Variovorax paradoxus: one gene and its partners. The protein of the gene in region 1 interacts with the protein of each later gene in a pairwise test. Links are inferred from orthologs where the notes say so. Each region holds a gene or a part of one and is shown on either strand. Other genes may lie near its edges.

Evidence for each region. The genes of interacting proteins can lie anywhere in the genome.
Region 2: the proteins of grpE (region 1) and QFZ47_RS12485 interact in binary tests that used the Escherichia coli proteins (3 or more experiments, as listed by UniProt). The link is inferred for Variovorax paradoxus from one-to-one orthologs.
Region 3: the proteins of grpE (region 1) and groL interact in binary tests that used the Escherichia coli proteins (3 or more experiments, as listed by UniProt). The link is inferred for Variovorax paradoxus from one-to-one orthologs.

What each region holds. Positions count from the first base shown.
Region 1 is NZ_JAUSXL010000002.1:180,162-185,128, forward strand. Bases 2,143-4,967 are described here. They hold grpE (nucleotide exchange factor GrpE), read left to right. Parts: upstream 2,143-3,179; coding sequence 3,180-3,755; downstream 3,756-4,967. Other genes in these bases: QFZ47_RS04610 (winged helix-turn-helix transcriptional regulator), read left to right, coding at 2,143-2,571; QFZ47_RS04615 (FKBP-type peptidyl-prolyl cis-trans isomerase), read left to right, coding at 2,670-3,020; dnaK (molecular chaperone DnaK), read left to right, coding at 3,876-4,967. Also shown: QFZ47_RS04600 (Bug family tripartite tricarboxylate transporter substrate binding protein), read left to right, coding at 1-951; asd (archaetidylserine decarboxylase), read left to right, coding at 1,097-1,948; more of QFZ47_RS04610, read left to right, coding at 2,125-2,142. UniProt on the Escherichia coli protein: Participates actively in the response to hyperosmotic and heat shock by preventing the aggregation of stress-denatured proteins, in association with DnaK and GrpE. It is the nucleotide exchange factor for DnaK and may function as a thermosensor.
Region 2 is NZ_JAUSXL010000002.1:1,846,354-1,850,298, forward strand. What follows is about bases 1-2,874. They hold QFZ47_RS12485 (Nramp family divalent metal transporter), read right to left. Parts: upstream 2,165-2,874; coding sequence 836-2,164; downstream 1-835. Other genes in these bases: QFZ47_RS12475 (M4 family metallopeptidase), read left to right, coding at 1-471; QFZ47_RS12480 (protealysin inhibitor emfourin), read left to right, coding at 468-809; QFZ47_RS12490 (putative quinol monooxygenase), read left to right, coding at 2,264-2,572; QFZ47_RS12495 (hypothetical protein), read left to right, coding at 2,649-2,874. Outside these bases: more of QFZ47_RS12495, read left to right, coding at 2,875-3,257; QFZ47_RS12500 (hypothetical protein), read left to right, coding at 3,277-3,873. UniProt on the Escherichia coli protein: H(+)-stimulated, divalent metal cation uptake system. Involved in manganese and iron uptake. Can also transport cadmium, cobalt, zinc and to a lesser extent nickel and copper. Involved in response to reactive oxygen.
Region 3 is NZ_JAUSXL010000002.1:807,353-811,333, reverse strand. Bases 1-2,910 are described here. They hold groL (chaperonin GroEL), read right to left. Parts: upstream 2,327-2,910; coding sequence 674-2,326; downstream 1-673. Other genes in these bases: QFZ47_RS07605 (co-chaperone GroES), read right to left, coding at 2,381-2,671; xylB (xylulokinase), read left to right, coding at 1-602. Also shown: QFZ47_RS07600 (DUF3304 domain-containing protein), read left to right, coding at 3,209-3,760; QFZ47_RS07595 (T6SS phospholipase effector Tle1-like catalytic domain-containing protein), read left to right, coding at 3,757-3,981.

The DNA of each region.
Region 1 (4,967 bases):
CTTGCCGCAGGCCTGCCCGCATTCGCGCAGGGCCCGGGCAACTGGCCCACGGGCAAGGCCATCACCTACCTCGTGCCCTTTCCCGCGGGCGGCACGACCGACGTGCTGGCGCGCCTGATCGGCCAGAAGCTCGGCACGGTGCTGGGCACGAGCGTGATCATCGACAACAAGGGCGGCGCCGGCGGCAGCGTGGGCTCGGAAATCGGCGCACGCGCGGCGCCCGACGGCTTCACGATGGTGGGCGGCACGATCAGCTCGCACGCCATCAACATCAGCCTGTACCCGAAACTCGGCTACGACCCGCAGAAGTCGTTTGCCCCGGTGACGCTGATCGGCACCAATCCGCTGGTGCTGGTGGTGAACCAGGCCAGCCCCTACAAGACACTGAAGGACGTGCTGGAAGCCAGCAAGACCAAGTCGGGCGGCCTCTCGTCGGCCTCCGCCGGCACGGGCACCTCGCAGCATCTGTCGCTCGAGTTGCTGGCGTTCAAGTCGGGCGTGAAGTTCACGCACATTCCGTACAAGGGCAGCGGCCCGGCCATCCAGGACGTGATCGGCGGCCAGGTCGACATGATGTTCGACACCACCGTGGTGGCGGGCCCGCACGTGCAGAGCGGCAAGCTGCGCGCGATCGCCGTGACCTCGGCCAAGCGCCTGGCGTCGATGCCCGACGTGCCGACCGTCGCGGAATCGGGCATCGCGGGCCTGCAGGACTTCGAGGTGCTGTCGTGGCAGGCGATCTTCGTGCCCGCGGGCACGCCGGCGCCCATCGTCGAGCGGCTGCACACCGAGATCCGCAAGATCCTTTCAACGCCCGAGATGCAGGAAAAACTCAAGGGCTTCGGCATGGAGCCCGCCGACCTGACAACTGCGAAGATCGCGGCCTTCCAGAAGGCCGAGGTCGAAAAGTGGGCGCAGGTGATCAAGGCCGCGGGCATCAAGGCGGATTGACGCCGGCTTGGGGCGTGCCAGAGGCGCGTCCCGGCTACGAGAAACGGCGCGCCGGATACAAGGGAAGCCTCCTACGTTCGGGCCGCCGGGCGCTTTATAGAATGCCCCTCCGATTCGCACTCCAGGCATTCCAGGCCTCCCACACGTGTCCGACCGCTCTGCCGTACTGCCCCAATACCTGTTTCCCAAGCAGGCCCTGACGAACTTCGCCGGCTGGGTCGCGGGCAAGGAACGCGGCGCCGTCACCACGTGGATCATCCGGCGCTTCGTTGCCAAGTACGGCGTCGACATGGGCGAGGCGCTCGAATCCGACATCAACCACTACAAGAGCTTCAACCAGTTCTTCACGCGCGCGCTCAAGCCCGGCGTGCGGCCGCTCGCGCAGGCCGACCTCCTGTGCCCGGTGGACGGCGCGATCAGCCAGTTCGGCGCCATCGAGGGCGACCAGATCTTCCAGGCCAAGGGCCACAACTACACCACCACCGCGCTGGTCGGCGGCGACGCGGTGCTGGCGGCGCGCTTCGCGCACGGCAGCTTCGCAACGCTGTACCTGAGTCCGAAGGACTACCACCGCATCCACATGCCGTGCGAGGGGCGCCTGGTGCGCATGATCCACGTGCCCGGCGACCTGTTCTCGGTCAACCCCGTCACGGCGCGCGGCGTGCCCGGCCTGTTCGCGCGCAACGAGCGCGTGGTGTGCGTCTTTGAATCGGCGCACGGGCCTTTCGTGCTGGTGCTGGTGGGAGCCACCATCGTCGGCAGCATGGCCACCGTGTGGCACGGCGTGGTCAATCCGCCGCGCGGCGGCGAGCTGCGCGAATGGCACTACGCCGATCAGCAGATCGTGCTCGGGCAGGGCGAGGAGATGGGCCGCTTCTTGCTCGGCTCCACCGTCGTCATGCTGTTCCCGGCGCCCCCGCTGGCCTTCAATCCCGACTGGTCGCCCACCCGCGCGGTCCGGTTGGGCGAAGCCATGGCCAATTTCGCCAATTTGTGAAGCTTTGTCTCACGGCCCGCATGCAGCATGCACCCGTAGCTATAAAACTAGTAGCATCGTGATCCTTGCGCTATAGTCGCCGGCCAACGCGCGGTCATGTAGCGAGCCAACAAGAACGCGAGGCACCGGCCCTTCCCAGGATCGATGGCCCGCCCAGCCCCGAGGAGATGATGTCGATGAGTACCAAGGAAAACGCAGCCGTCAGCCAGCTGCTCGCGCTGCTCGAGGCCCGCTACGCACTTCGCGTGCTCTGGGCGCTGCGCGATGGGCACGCACAGACCTTCCGGCTGCTGCAGGACAGCGTCGGCAGCATCACCCCCAACACGCTCAACACCCGCATCAAGGAGCTGCGCGAGGCCGGCCTCGTGAGCCATGGCGGCGATGGCTACAGCCTCACGGTGAGCGGACAAGACCTTCTCAAGCGGCTCTCGGATCTGCAGGCCTTCGCGGGCAAATGGCAGCTGGGCCAGGTCAAGAAGGCGGCGGCGCCCGCCCCCCCTGCGCCTTCGTCGAATTCGCCTTCGGCGCCTCCTTCTTCCTCTTCCCCTGGCGCAGCGCCCTCTCCCGCGCCTGCTGCGTCGTCTCCGTCTTCCTCCGTCCCGCCTCTTGACACTGGCAATTGAGCAGGCCGGCCGGCCTCTCCCGGGGCGTCGGTAAACTCCGCGCCTTCGGTCCGTTTATCCATCCACCCTCCATTCCATTGACGCAAGGAGCGTTCAACATGCCTACCACTCCCTCCGGCCTGCAATACGAAGACACCACCGTGGGCGACGGCGCAGAAGCCAAGGCCGGCCAGCACGTGCACGTGCACTACACCGGCTGGCTCTACAACGACGGCGTGCAAGGCGCCAAGTTCGATTCGAGCCGCGACCGCAACGACCCGTTCGCGTTCTCGCTGGGCGCAGGCCAGGTCATCAAGGGCTGGGACGAAGGCGTTGCCGGCATGAAGATCGGCGGCAAGCGCACGCTGATCATTCCCGCGTCGCTGGGCTATGGCGCACGCGGCGCGGGCGGCGTGATCCCGCCCAACGCCACGCTCAAGTTCGACGTCGAACTGCTCGACGCGCACTGATCTTTCTCCAAGCCAGGCGCTGGCACGAAGGCCCGATTGCGGGCCTTTTTCATGCCTCCGCGACCCTTTTGGCCGCATTTTTTCGCTTGAAATGCCCCTGACCAGCCCCAAGTGGCTGGCTATCGTTTTGTTTCCCGGCCCCCACCGGTTCTCTGAAAAATGTCCGACCCGCAACAATCCGCACAGAATTCGCAAATGCTGCAAGGCGAGCCAAGCCCCGAAGAACTGGAAGCCGCACAGGCTGCCAACGAAGCCGAGGCGCAGGACGCGCTCGCCGTTGCCCAGGGCGAACTTGCTGCCCTCCAGGCCAAGAATGCCGAGCTGTCCGACCAGTACCTGCGCGCCCAAGCCGACGTCCAGAACGCCCGCCGCCGCGCCGACGACGAAATCACCAAGGCGCGCAAGTTCGCCGTCGAGGCCTTTGCCGAGAGCCTGCTGCCGGTGACCGACAGCCTCGAAGCCGGCCTGGCCATCAAGGACGCCACCCCCGAGCAGATCCGCGAAGGCGCCGAAGCCACGCTGCGCCAGCTCAAAAGCGCGCTCGAACGCAACAAGGTGATCGAGGTGGCTCCAGCCCCCGGCACCAGGTTCGATCCGCACCAGCACCAGGCCATCTCGGTGGTGCCCGCTCCCGAGCAGGAGCCCAACACCGTGGTGAGCGTGCTCCAGAAGGGCTACACCATCAACGACCGCGTGCTGCGCCCGGCGCTGGTCACGGTCAGCGCGCCGAAGTAACCGGCCCCGGCTCGCTGCACACACGATTCCCACAGGAAATCCCCGCTTCATACCTTGAATCGCGCCGGGTTATCCACAAGTTCATAACAACATACTTTTCAGGCTTTCAGGAGTAAGAACATGGCAAAGATCATCGGCATCGACCTCGGCACCACCAACTCGTGCGTGTCGATCATGGAAGGCAACACCACGCGTGTGATCGAGAACTCGGAAGGTGCGCGCACCACGCCGTCGATCGTGGCTTACCAGGAAGACGGCGAAGTGCTGGTCGGTGCCTCGGCCAAGCGCCAGGCCGTGACCAATCCCAAGAACACGCTGTACGCGATCAAGCGCCTGATCGGCCGCAAGTTCGAGGAAAAGGAAGTCCAGAAGGACATCGACCTGATGCCCTACACCATCGCGAAGGCCGACAACGGCGACGCATGGGTGGAAGTGCGCGGCAAGAAGATCGCGCCCCAGCAGGTCAGCGCCGACATCCTGCGCAAGATGAAGAAGACCGCCGAAGACTATCTCGGCGAAACCATCACCGAAGCCGTGATCACGGTGCCGGCCTACTTCAACGACGCCCAGCGCCAGGCCACCAAGGACGCCGGCCGCATTGCGGGCCTGGACGTCAAGCGCATCATCAACGAGCCCACCGCTGCTGCGCTGGCCTTCGGCCTCGACAAGCAGGACAAGGCCGACCGCAAGATCGCCGTGTATGACCTCGGCGGCGGCACCTTCGACGTGTCGATCATCGAAATTGCGGACGTCGACGGCGAGAAGCAGTTCGAAGTGCTGTCGACCAACGGCGACACCTTCCTGGGCGGCGAAGACTTCGACCAGCGCATCATCGACTACATCATTGCCGAGTTCAAGAAAGAGCAAGGCGTGGACCTGGGCAAGGACGTGCTCGCGCTGCAGCGCCTGAAGGAAGCGGCCGAAAAGGCCAAGATCGAACTGTCGAACAGCGCGCAGACCGACATCAACCTGCCCTACATCACGGCCGATGCCTCAGGTCCGAAGCACCTGAACATCAAGCTCACGCGCGCCAAGCTCGAAAGCCTGGTCGACGAGCTGGTCGAACGCACCATCGCGCCCTGCCGCCTGGCCATCAAGGACGCGGGCATCAGCGTGTCGGACATCAACGACGTGATCCTGGTCGGCGGCATGACCCGCATGCCCAAGGTGCAGGAAAAGGTGAAGGCCTTCTTCGGCAAGGAGCCGCGCAAG
Region 2 (3,945 bases), 1.7 Mb from region 1 along the record:
GACGTGTTCGGCGCCCTGGTCAAGCAGCACCTGCTCAAGCAGACGGCGCAGCAGGCCGACTGGCTGGTGGGCGCGGGGCTCTTCACCGACAAGGTGAAGGCCCGCGCGCTGCGCTCGATGGCCGAGCCCGGCACGGCCTACGACGACCCGGTGCTCGGCAAGGATCCGCAGCCTGCCCACATGAAAGACTTTGTGGTCACACGGCAGGACAATGGCGGCGTGCACATCAATTCCGGCATTCCGAACCGCGCCTTCCATCTCGCTGCCACGGCCATCCCCGGCCCGGCATGGGAGACGGCCGGCCGCGTCTGGTACGACACGGTGTGCGACCGGCGGCTGCGCCAGGATGCCGACTTCCTGGCCTTCGCCCAGCTGAGCGCGGAGAATGCGGCCAAGCGCTTCGGCGCCGACAGCGCGGCACACAAGGCCGTGGGCGCCGCATGGAACACCGTGGGAGTCTCAGCATCATGATTCAGCTTCCGCCCCTGGACCAGGCTTCCGTCGTGCGCGTGACGCGCGAGGGCGGCGTGGCCTACGTGCCGGGCCTTTCGCGCCCGCGCAGCTACCAGCTGGGCAACTGCAGCGAAGAACTGCGCCAGCGGATCGGCGAGGCATTGCAAAGCGCCGCACCGCACGCCGGGCAGCGCAGCGGCCCCGGCTCGCCGGGCGGCGACCAGCGCTTCTACCGCGTGGAGGTGGTGGTGGAAAGTGCCACCACCCGTTCGGGCTCTTCGGTCAGCTTCGAGGTGCCCGAGAACGAGGCGCCCGAGGCGCTGGTGCACCTCTGGAAAGACGCGGCCGAGCGCTGAGGCAGGCGCGGTGCGGCTTCTTCGAATCAAAGGCCGCCGAAAACCGTCGACGCCACCAGCCACACGTTGGCCGAGCTGATCACGCCGAACAGCCCCCATGCCAGCAGCTTGACCACGGTGCCGTTGGCAAAGCCGCCCATCAGCGCGCGGCTGCTCGTGAAGCGGATCAGCGGCCACATCGCGAACGGCAGCTGAAAACTCAGCACCACCTGGCTCAGCACCAGCATCCTGCCCACGCCGCCATCGCCGAACCACCAGACACCGAAGAATGCCGGCCCGAGCGCCAGCCCCCGCGTGATCAGGCGGCGCTGCCAGCACGGGATCTTCAGGTCGAGGAACCCTTCCATGATGATCTGGCCCGCGATGGTGCCGGTGAAGGTCGAACTCTGGCCCGAGGCCAGGAGCGCAATGCCGAACAGCGTGGCGGCGAACGCGCTGCCCACGATAGGCTCGATGAGCCGGTAGGCGTCGTCGATCTCGGTCACTTCCACATGGCCCGTGCTGTGGAAGGCGCTGGCCGCCAGCACCATGATGGCCGCGTTGACCAGGAGCGCGAGCGACAGCGAGAACACCGCGTCGAAGGTGCAGAAGCGCACCGCCTCGCGCCGCGCCGCATCGCTGTCGGCCACCAGCCGGGTCTGCACGATGGACGAATGCAGGTACAGGTTGTGCGGCATCACGGTGGCGCCGACCACGCCGATCGCAAGGTAGAGCGCGCCAGGCTGCTGCAGCCGCTCGAAGCTGGGCGCAAAGCCCATCGCCACGCCGAACCAGTTGGGCTGCGACATCGCGAGCTCCACCACGAAGCAGCCCGCGATGGTGCCCACCAGCCCGAGCACGATGGCCTCGACGCGCCGGAAGCCCGCGCCTTGGAGCCCCAGCACGAGCAGCGTGTCGAATGCCGTGATCGCAATGCCGACCGGAATCGAGACGCCGAACAGCAGGTGCAATGCGAGCGCGCTGCCCAGCACCTCGGCCAGGTCGCAGGCCACGATGGCCAGCTCCGCGCCCAGCCACAGGAAGCGGCTCGCGCGCGGCGAATAGTGCTCGCGGCAGGCGCGCGCGAGGTCTTTCTGCGCCACCAGCCCGAGCCGCACGCACAGCGTCTGCAGCAGCATCGCCGCCAGGCTCGCGAGCAGCACCACGAAGAGCAGGCCATAGCCGAAGCGCGAGCCGGCCTCGATGTCGGTCGCCCAGTTGCCCGGGTCCATGTAGCCCACCGAGACCAGCAGGCCAGGGCCCGCGTAGCGCAGCAGCTTCTTGCCGAAGGGCAGGTCCTGCGGGACCGCCACGCTGCCCTTGACTTCCGAAGGGCAGAACGGCGCGGTGGCCGTGCGGGGCAGGGGAAAGAACATGCGGGCGATGATAGGGTCGCGCGCGGGACCGCTGGCCGAGCGGCCAGTCTTTTAGATTCGACGGTCCCATCCCACAAACATGCAATGGAGCCCTTTTCCATGATCCACGTCGTCGCCGTCATCACCGCCAAGCCGGGCCTGCGCGCCCAGCTGCTCGAAGCCTTTGCCGCCAACCGCGCGGCCGTGCTGGCCGAGGAAGGCTGCATCGAGTACGGCGCCACGGTCGACGCGCAAGGCGTCCCGACATCGAAAGCCAGCTTCGGGCCGGACACCTTCGTGGTGATCGAAAAATGGGAAACGCTGGCGCACCTGCAGGCGCATGCCGTGGCGCCGCACATGGCGGCCCACGGGGCGAAGACCAAGGAGTTCGTCGAGAGCAAGCTGATCCACGTGCTCGAGCCGGTCTGAAAATCGGCCTTCGCGCGCGGCGCAATGCCTGCTACCCTCGCGCCGGGATCAGGCATCCCGAGGAGGGACTCAAGGCATGACGATCTTCTTCAGACCGCGGGGTTGGCGCTTGCGCGCTTTGGTTGGAGCGCTCGGTGCGCTGGCCGCGGCGGTGCTGGCGTCCGGCTGCGCGCAGCTCGCCGCACCGCCCTACGCGGCCGACTACGAGGCGCTCGACCGGCTCGAAGCCACGCGCCCCGGCATGGTGGCCGTGGCGAAGGTGCAGCCGACCGATCCGAACGACAGCATCAACACGCTGAGCCTGCGCCGCGCGAAACTGCTTTCGCCCAGCGGCACCTTCGCGCAATACCTCGAAGACGCGCTGATGCGCGACCTCGGAGAAATATCGGCCTACGACCCCAAGGCACCGACCCGCATCGCGGCGCGGATCCTGGCCAACGAACTCGACCTTGGCGTGATCAACGGCAGCGGCCGCATGGAGGTGGAAGTGGTCGTGACGCGCGCCTCCGCGCAGCGGCTGCGCAAGACCTACCGCGGCGAACTCGCCTTCGATTCGAGCTACGCCAACATCGTGGCCGTGCCCGCCGGACAGGCCGCCTACCCGAGGCTGGTGCGCGCGCTGCTGCGGCAGGTGTATGCCGATCCGCAGTTCATCGCGGCCATAGCGCCCTCGCCCGCGCCCTAGCACCGGAGAAAGCCGCACCATGCCGTTTCCTTTTTCTTCGGCCGCCCGCCTGTTTGCCGCCGCCGTTCTGGCGGCCTTGCTGGCAGGCTGCGCCCATCCGATCACGATGATCACGGAAACCGCGCCGCCGCGGTCGCAGGCCCGCCTCCTCCCGAAGAAGGTGGCCTACGTGATGACCGACGCCCAGCGCGACCAGCAGGTGACCACCGCCGGCGGCAGCGGCGACCGCGTGAGCTACTACCCGTACCGCGATCTCGAAAAGTCGATCCGCGACGCGCTGCGTGCGGTCTACCGCGACGTGGTCGTGCTGCGCACCGCCGGCGATGCAAAGGCCAACGAGGCGGCGGGCGTGTCGCTGGTGTTCACGCCGCAGGTCAAGACCGATTCGAGTTCGTCCTCCTGGATCACCTGGCCGCCCACATCGTTCACCGCCGAAGTGAGCTGCGTGGTGAGCGATGCCGCGGGCGCCGAGCTCACGCGCGTGCGCGCAGTCGGCAACGGCACGGCGGAATTCGGGGAGTTCAACGGCGACTATGGGCTGGCGGCCCGGCGCGCGGCAACGCGCCTGACCTCGCAGCTCAGCAGCGAGATCCGCAGGAACGAGAAGCTGCGCTGAAGCGGGTGCCCCAACCGGCGCGCCCATGAAAAAAACGCGCCCGGAGGCGCGTTCTTTCGTTGGGGCTTCAAA
Region 3 (3,981 bases), 630 kb from region 1 along the record:
ACCAGATGTCGGTGATGCTCTCGGCCGCGAGCGCCGTGAGCTGGGCCGCCAAGACCTTCAGGTTTGCCGACGAGGCCGCGTTGCTCGAAGCCGCGGCGTCGGTCGCGCCTGAACAGCGGGCACGCTGCCCGCTGTTCCTGCCGTATCTCTCGGGCGAGCGCTCGCCGCACAACAACCCGAACGCGCAGGGCGTGCTGTTCGGGCTGACGCATGCGCACGGCCCGGCGGAGATTGCCTATGCCGTGGTCGAGGGCGTGAGCTTTGGTCTGCGCGACGGCTTCGACACCCTGCGCCTGCCCGCCGGCATGCCGCTGCGCGAAGTGGCACTGGTGGGGGGCGGCGCGCGCAGTGTCTGGTGGGGCCAGTTGCTGGCCGATATCTTCCAGGTGCCGCTCACGCTCTATGCGGGCAGCGAGACCGGCGGCGCGCTGGGTGCGGCGCGCCTCGCGTGGCTGGCGGACGGCGGCACTGTGGCCGAGGTGTGCACGCTGCCGCCGGTCAAGCAGCAGTTGGTGCCTTCGCTCGAAGGTGCCGATGGGCACAAGACGCGCCATGCGCGGTTCCAGGTGCTGTACATGGCACTGCGCGACCAGTTTCGATAAAGGTGGCGCGCAATGAAAAAGGGCCGCTTGCGCGGCCCTTTTTACTTTGGTGAGCAGTGCTCAGCCGGGCATTACATGCCCATGCCGCCCATGCCGCCCATGCCGCCCATGTCAGGCATGCCGCCGCCGGCACCGGCTTCGTCCTTCGGTGCATCGGCGACCATGGCTTCGGTCGTCAGCAGCAGCGAGGACACCGATGCTGCGTTCTGCAGCGCGGTGCGGGTGACCTTCGTCGGGTCCAAAATGCCCAGTTCGAGCATGTCGCCGTACGTGTCGTTCTGGGCATTGAAGCCGTAGTTGCCCTTGCCGGCCAACACAGCGTTCACCACCACCGAGGCTTCGCCGCCCGCGTTGTTGACGATTTCGCGCAGGGGCGCTTCGACAGCCTTGAGCACCAGCTTGATGCCGGCGTCCTGGTCGGCGTTGTCGCCCTTGACCGACTCGCCCACGGCTTGCTTGGCACGCAGCAGAGCCACGCCGCCGCCAGCCACAACGCCTTCTTCCACTGCAGCGCGGGTGGCGTGCAGGGCGTCTTCGACGCGTGCCTTCTTTTCCTTCATCTCGACTTCGGTGGCGGCGCCAACCTTGATCACTGCCACGCCGCCGGCCAGCTTGGCCACGCGCTCTTGCAGCTTTTCACGGTCGTAGTCGCTCGTGGCTTCTTCGATCTGCACGCGCACTTGCTTCACGCGGGCTTCGATGTCGCCGGCAGCACCAGCACCGTCGATGATGATGGTGTTTTCCTTGCCCACTTCGATGCGCTTGGCTTGGCCCAGGTCGGCCAGCGTCACCTTTTCGAGCGTCAGGCCCACTTCTTCAGCGATGACCTTGCCGCCCGTCAGGATGGCGATGTCTTCCAGCATGGCCTTGCGGCGGTCGCCGAAGCCAGGAGCCTTGACGGCCACGACCTTCAGAATGCCGCGAATCGTGTTCACGACCAAGGTAGCCAGGGCTTCGCCTTCGACTTCTTCGGCAATGATCAAGAGAGGACGGCCTGCCTTGGCGACTTGCTCCAGCACCGGCAGCAGATCACGGATGTTGCTGATCTTCTTGTCGAACAGCAGCACGAAGGGGTTGTCCAACAGCGCCGATTGCTTCTCGGGGTTGTTGATGAAGTAGGGCGACAGGTAGCCGCGGTCGAACTGCATGCCTTCGACGACGTCGAGTTCGCTGTCCAGCGACTTGCCGTCTTCCACGGTGATCACGCCTTCCTTGCCGACCTTGTCCATCGCGTCAGCGATGAGCTTGCCGATGGTTTCGTCGCTGTTGGCCGAGATCGAGCCGACTTGAGCGATTTCCTTAGACGTGGTGGTGGGCTTGGAAGCCTTCTTCAGCTCGGCGACCAGGGCCGTGACAGCCTTGTCGATGCCGCGCTTCAGGTCCATCGGGTTCATGCCGGCAGCCACCAGCTTGAAACCTTCGCGAACGATGGCCTGGGCCAGCACGGTCGCGGTGGTGGTGCCGTCACCGGCGTTGTCCGAAGTCTTGGAGGCCACTTCCTTCACGAGCTGGGCGCCCATGTTCTGAAGCTTGTCCTTGAGTTCGATTTCCTTGGCGACCGACACACCGTCCTTGGTGACGGTGGGGGCGCCGAACGAGCGTTCGAGCACCACGTTGCGGCCCTTGGGGCCCAGGGTCACTTTGACTGCGTTGGCCAGGATGTTGACACCCTCGACCATGCGTGCGCGGGCTTCTCCGCCGAAGACTACGTCTTTTGCTGCCATGATGAATTAACTCCGAATGGATTGAATTTGGATGGGATGGAAGGGAGAGAAGACTTACTTCTCGACGACTGCGAACAGGTCGTCTTCCTTCATCACGAGCAGTTCGTCGCCATCGACCTTGACGGTCTGGCCGCTGTACTTGCCGAACAGGACGCGGTCGCCGACCCGGACGGTCAGTGCGGTCAGTTCGCCCTTGTCGGTGCGCTTGCCCGGGCCCACGGCCAGGACTTCACCCTGATCGGGCTTTTCGGCGGCTGCGTCGGGGATGACGATGCCGGAGGCGGTCTTGGTTTCGCTGTCGATACGCTTGACGATCACGCGATCGGCCAAAGGACGAAGTTTCATTGCATCTCCTGGATAAGAAACGGGGTTGTGGTCGGGCGCCGGCGGGAAAAACCGGCGGCCCATCGACTGGAAGCGAGGCTTGTTAGCACTCGTCAGCAGCGAGTGCTAATCATAAGGGCAATCGGCGGAGTTTCAAGGCCAGGGGTGGGGTGGATGCGGAAGAAGCGGGCGTCGGGCGCCACCGCTGGACGTGCATTTGTTCACTTGAATGGAGGGGGTCCGGCTCGCAATTGCTACTTTCGGGTGCTTCCGCCGCAGGAACATCGACTTACATAATCCCTGCACAAAAGCCAGCCCGTACCCGGAGCGGCAGACACATTCAGGGAGTCCCATGTTCGATCTACTCGGCGTGCCTGCACGCTTGCGGCAGCCATGAAGCGCCGCGTCACCATCCAGAGGCCGCTGGGTGAGGCACTGCAATTCCATCGGCTGGTCGGGCGCGAGGCGCTCAGCCAGGCCTACGCTTTCGACCTAGACGTGCTGGGCAGCAACGCCATCGACGCGAAGGCCCTGCTGGGCAAGCCCGCCACCGTCGTGATGGGGAACACCTTGCTCAGAAAATTCATAGGGGTCGGTAAATCGACCGTCTGCCTTGCCAGGAGGCAGAAGCTGGGTTGGCTGGCCGCAGGCGCATGCGCGCTGCTGGTCGGTTGCAGCGATGAGATGGTCCCGGCGTCGGTCATGGGCTACAACCACATGAGCGATTGGGGCATCGAGAGCTTTACGGTCGATGGTGCAGGGGGGCCGAACATAACGCCCGAGGCAGGAGGAGGGAAATCTTCATGCTGCGCAAGAATTCCGGTGCGTTGGCACGCAGGCATGAAAGTCAAAGTGCGATGGAGCTACGACACCACGCAAGGTGGTCCCAGGCCGCCGCCTCCTCAAGAAGCCGTGGTTGAAATCCCTGAGTACTCCAAGCGCACTGGAGATATCCAGGCGCATTTCTATCCGAACCACAAGGTCAAGGTCGTGGTCTCCAACTATGGCATCGAGCATCCCCGCTACCCCATGAGCGAGGAAGACAAACTTCCCTGGGAAACCAGCAAGCAGCTGCTGGAATATGAGAAGGAAGGGAGACTGCCTGAATGACGGACAGCATCGATGCGGCATTGAACCCCGCACTTGGCTTGACCCGAAGTCGCGAGCGTCCGTTGACGCCGCGCGAACTGATGCAGCGCGACAAGGCAGTGTGCGCCGCCAACCCCGTGAGTTCGAAGCCAAGCTGCACTGGCGTCATCTTCGTGGGCATGTTCTTCGACGGGACGGGCAACAACGAGGACGCCGACTACAAGGAGCCTCCGCGTCCTCCG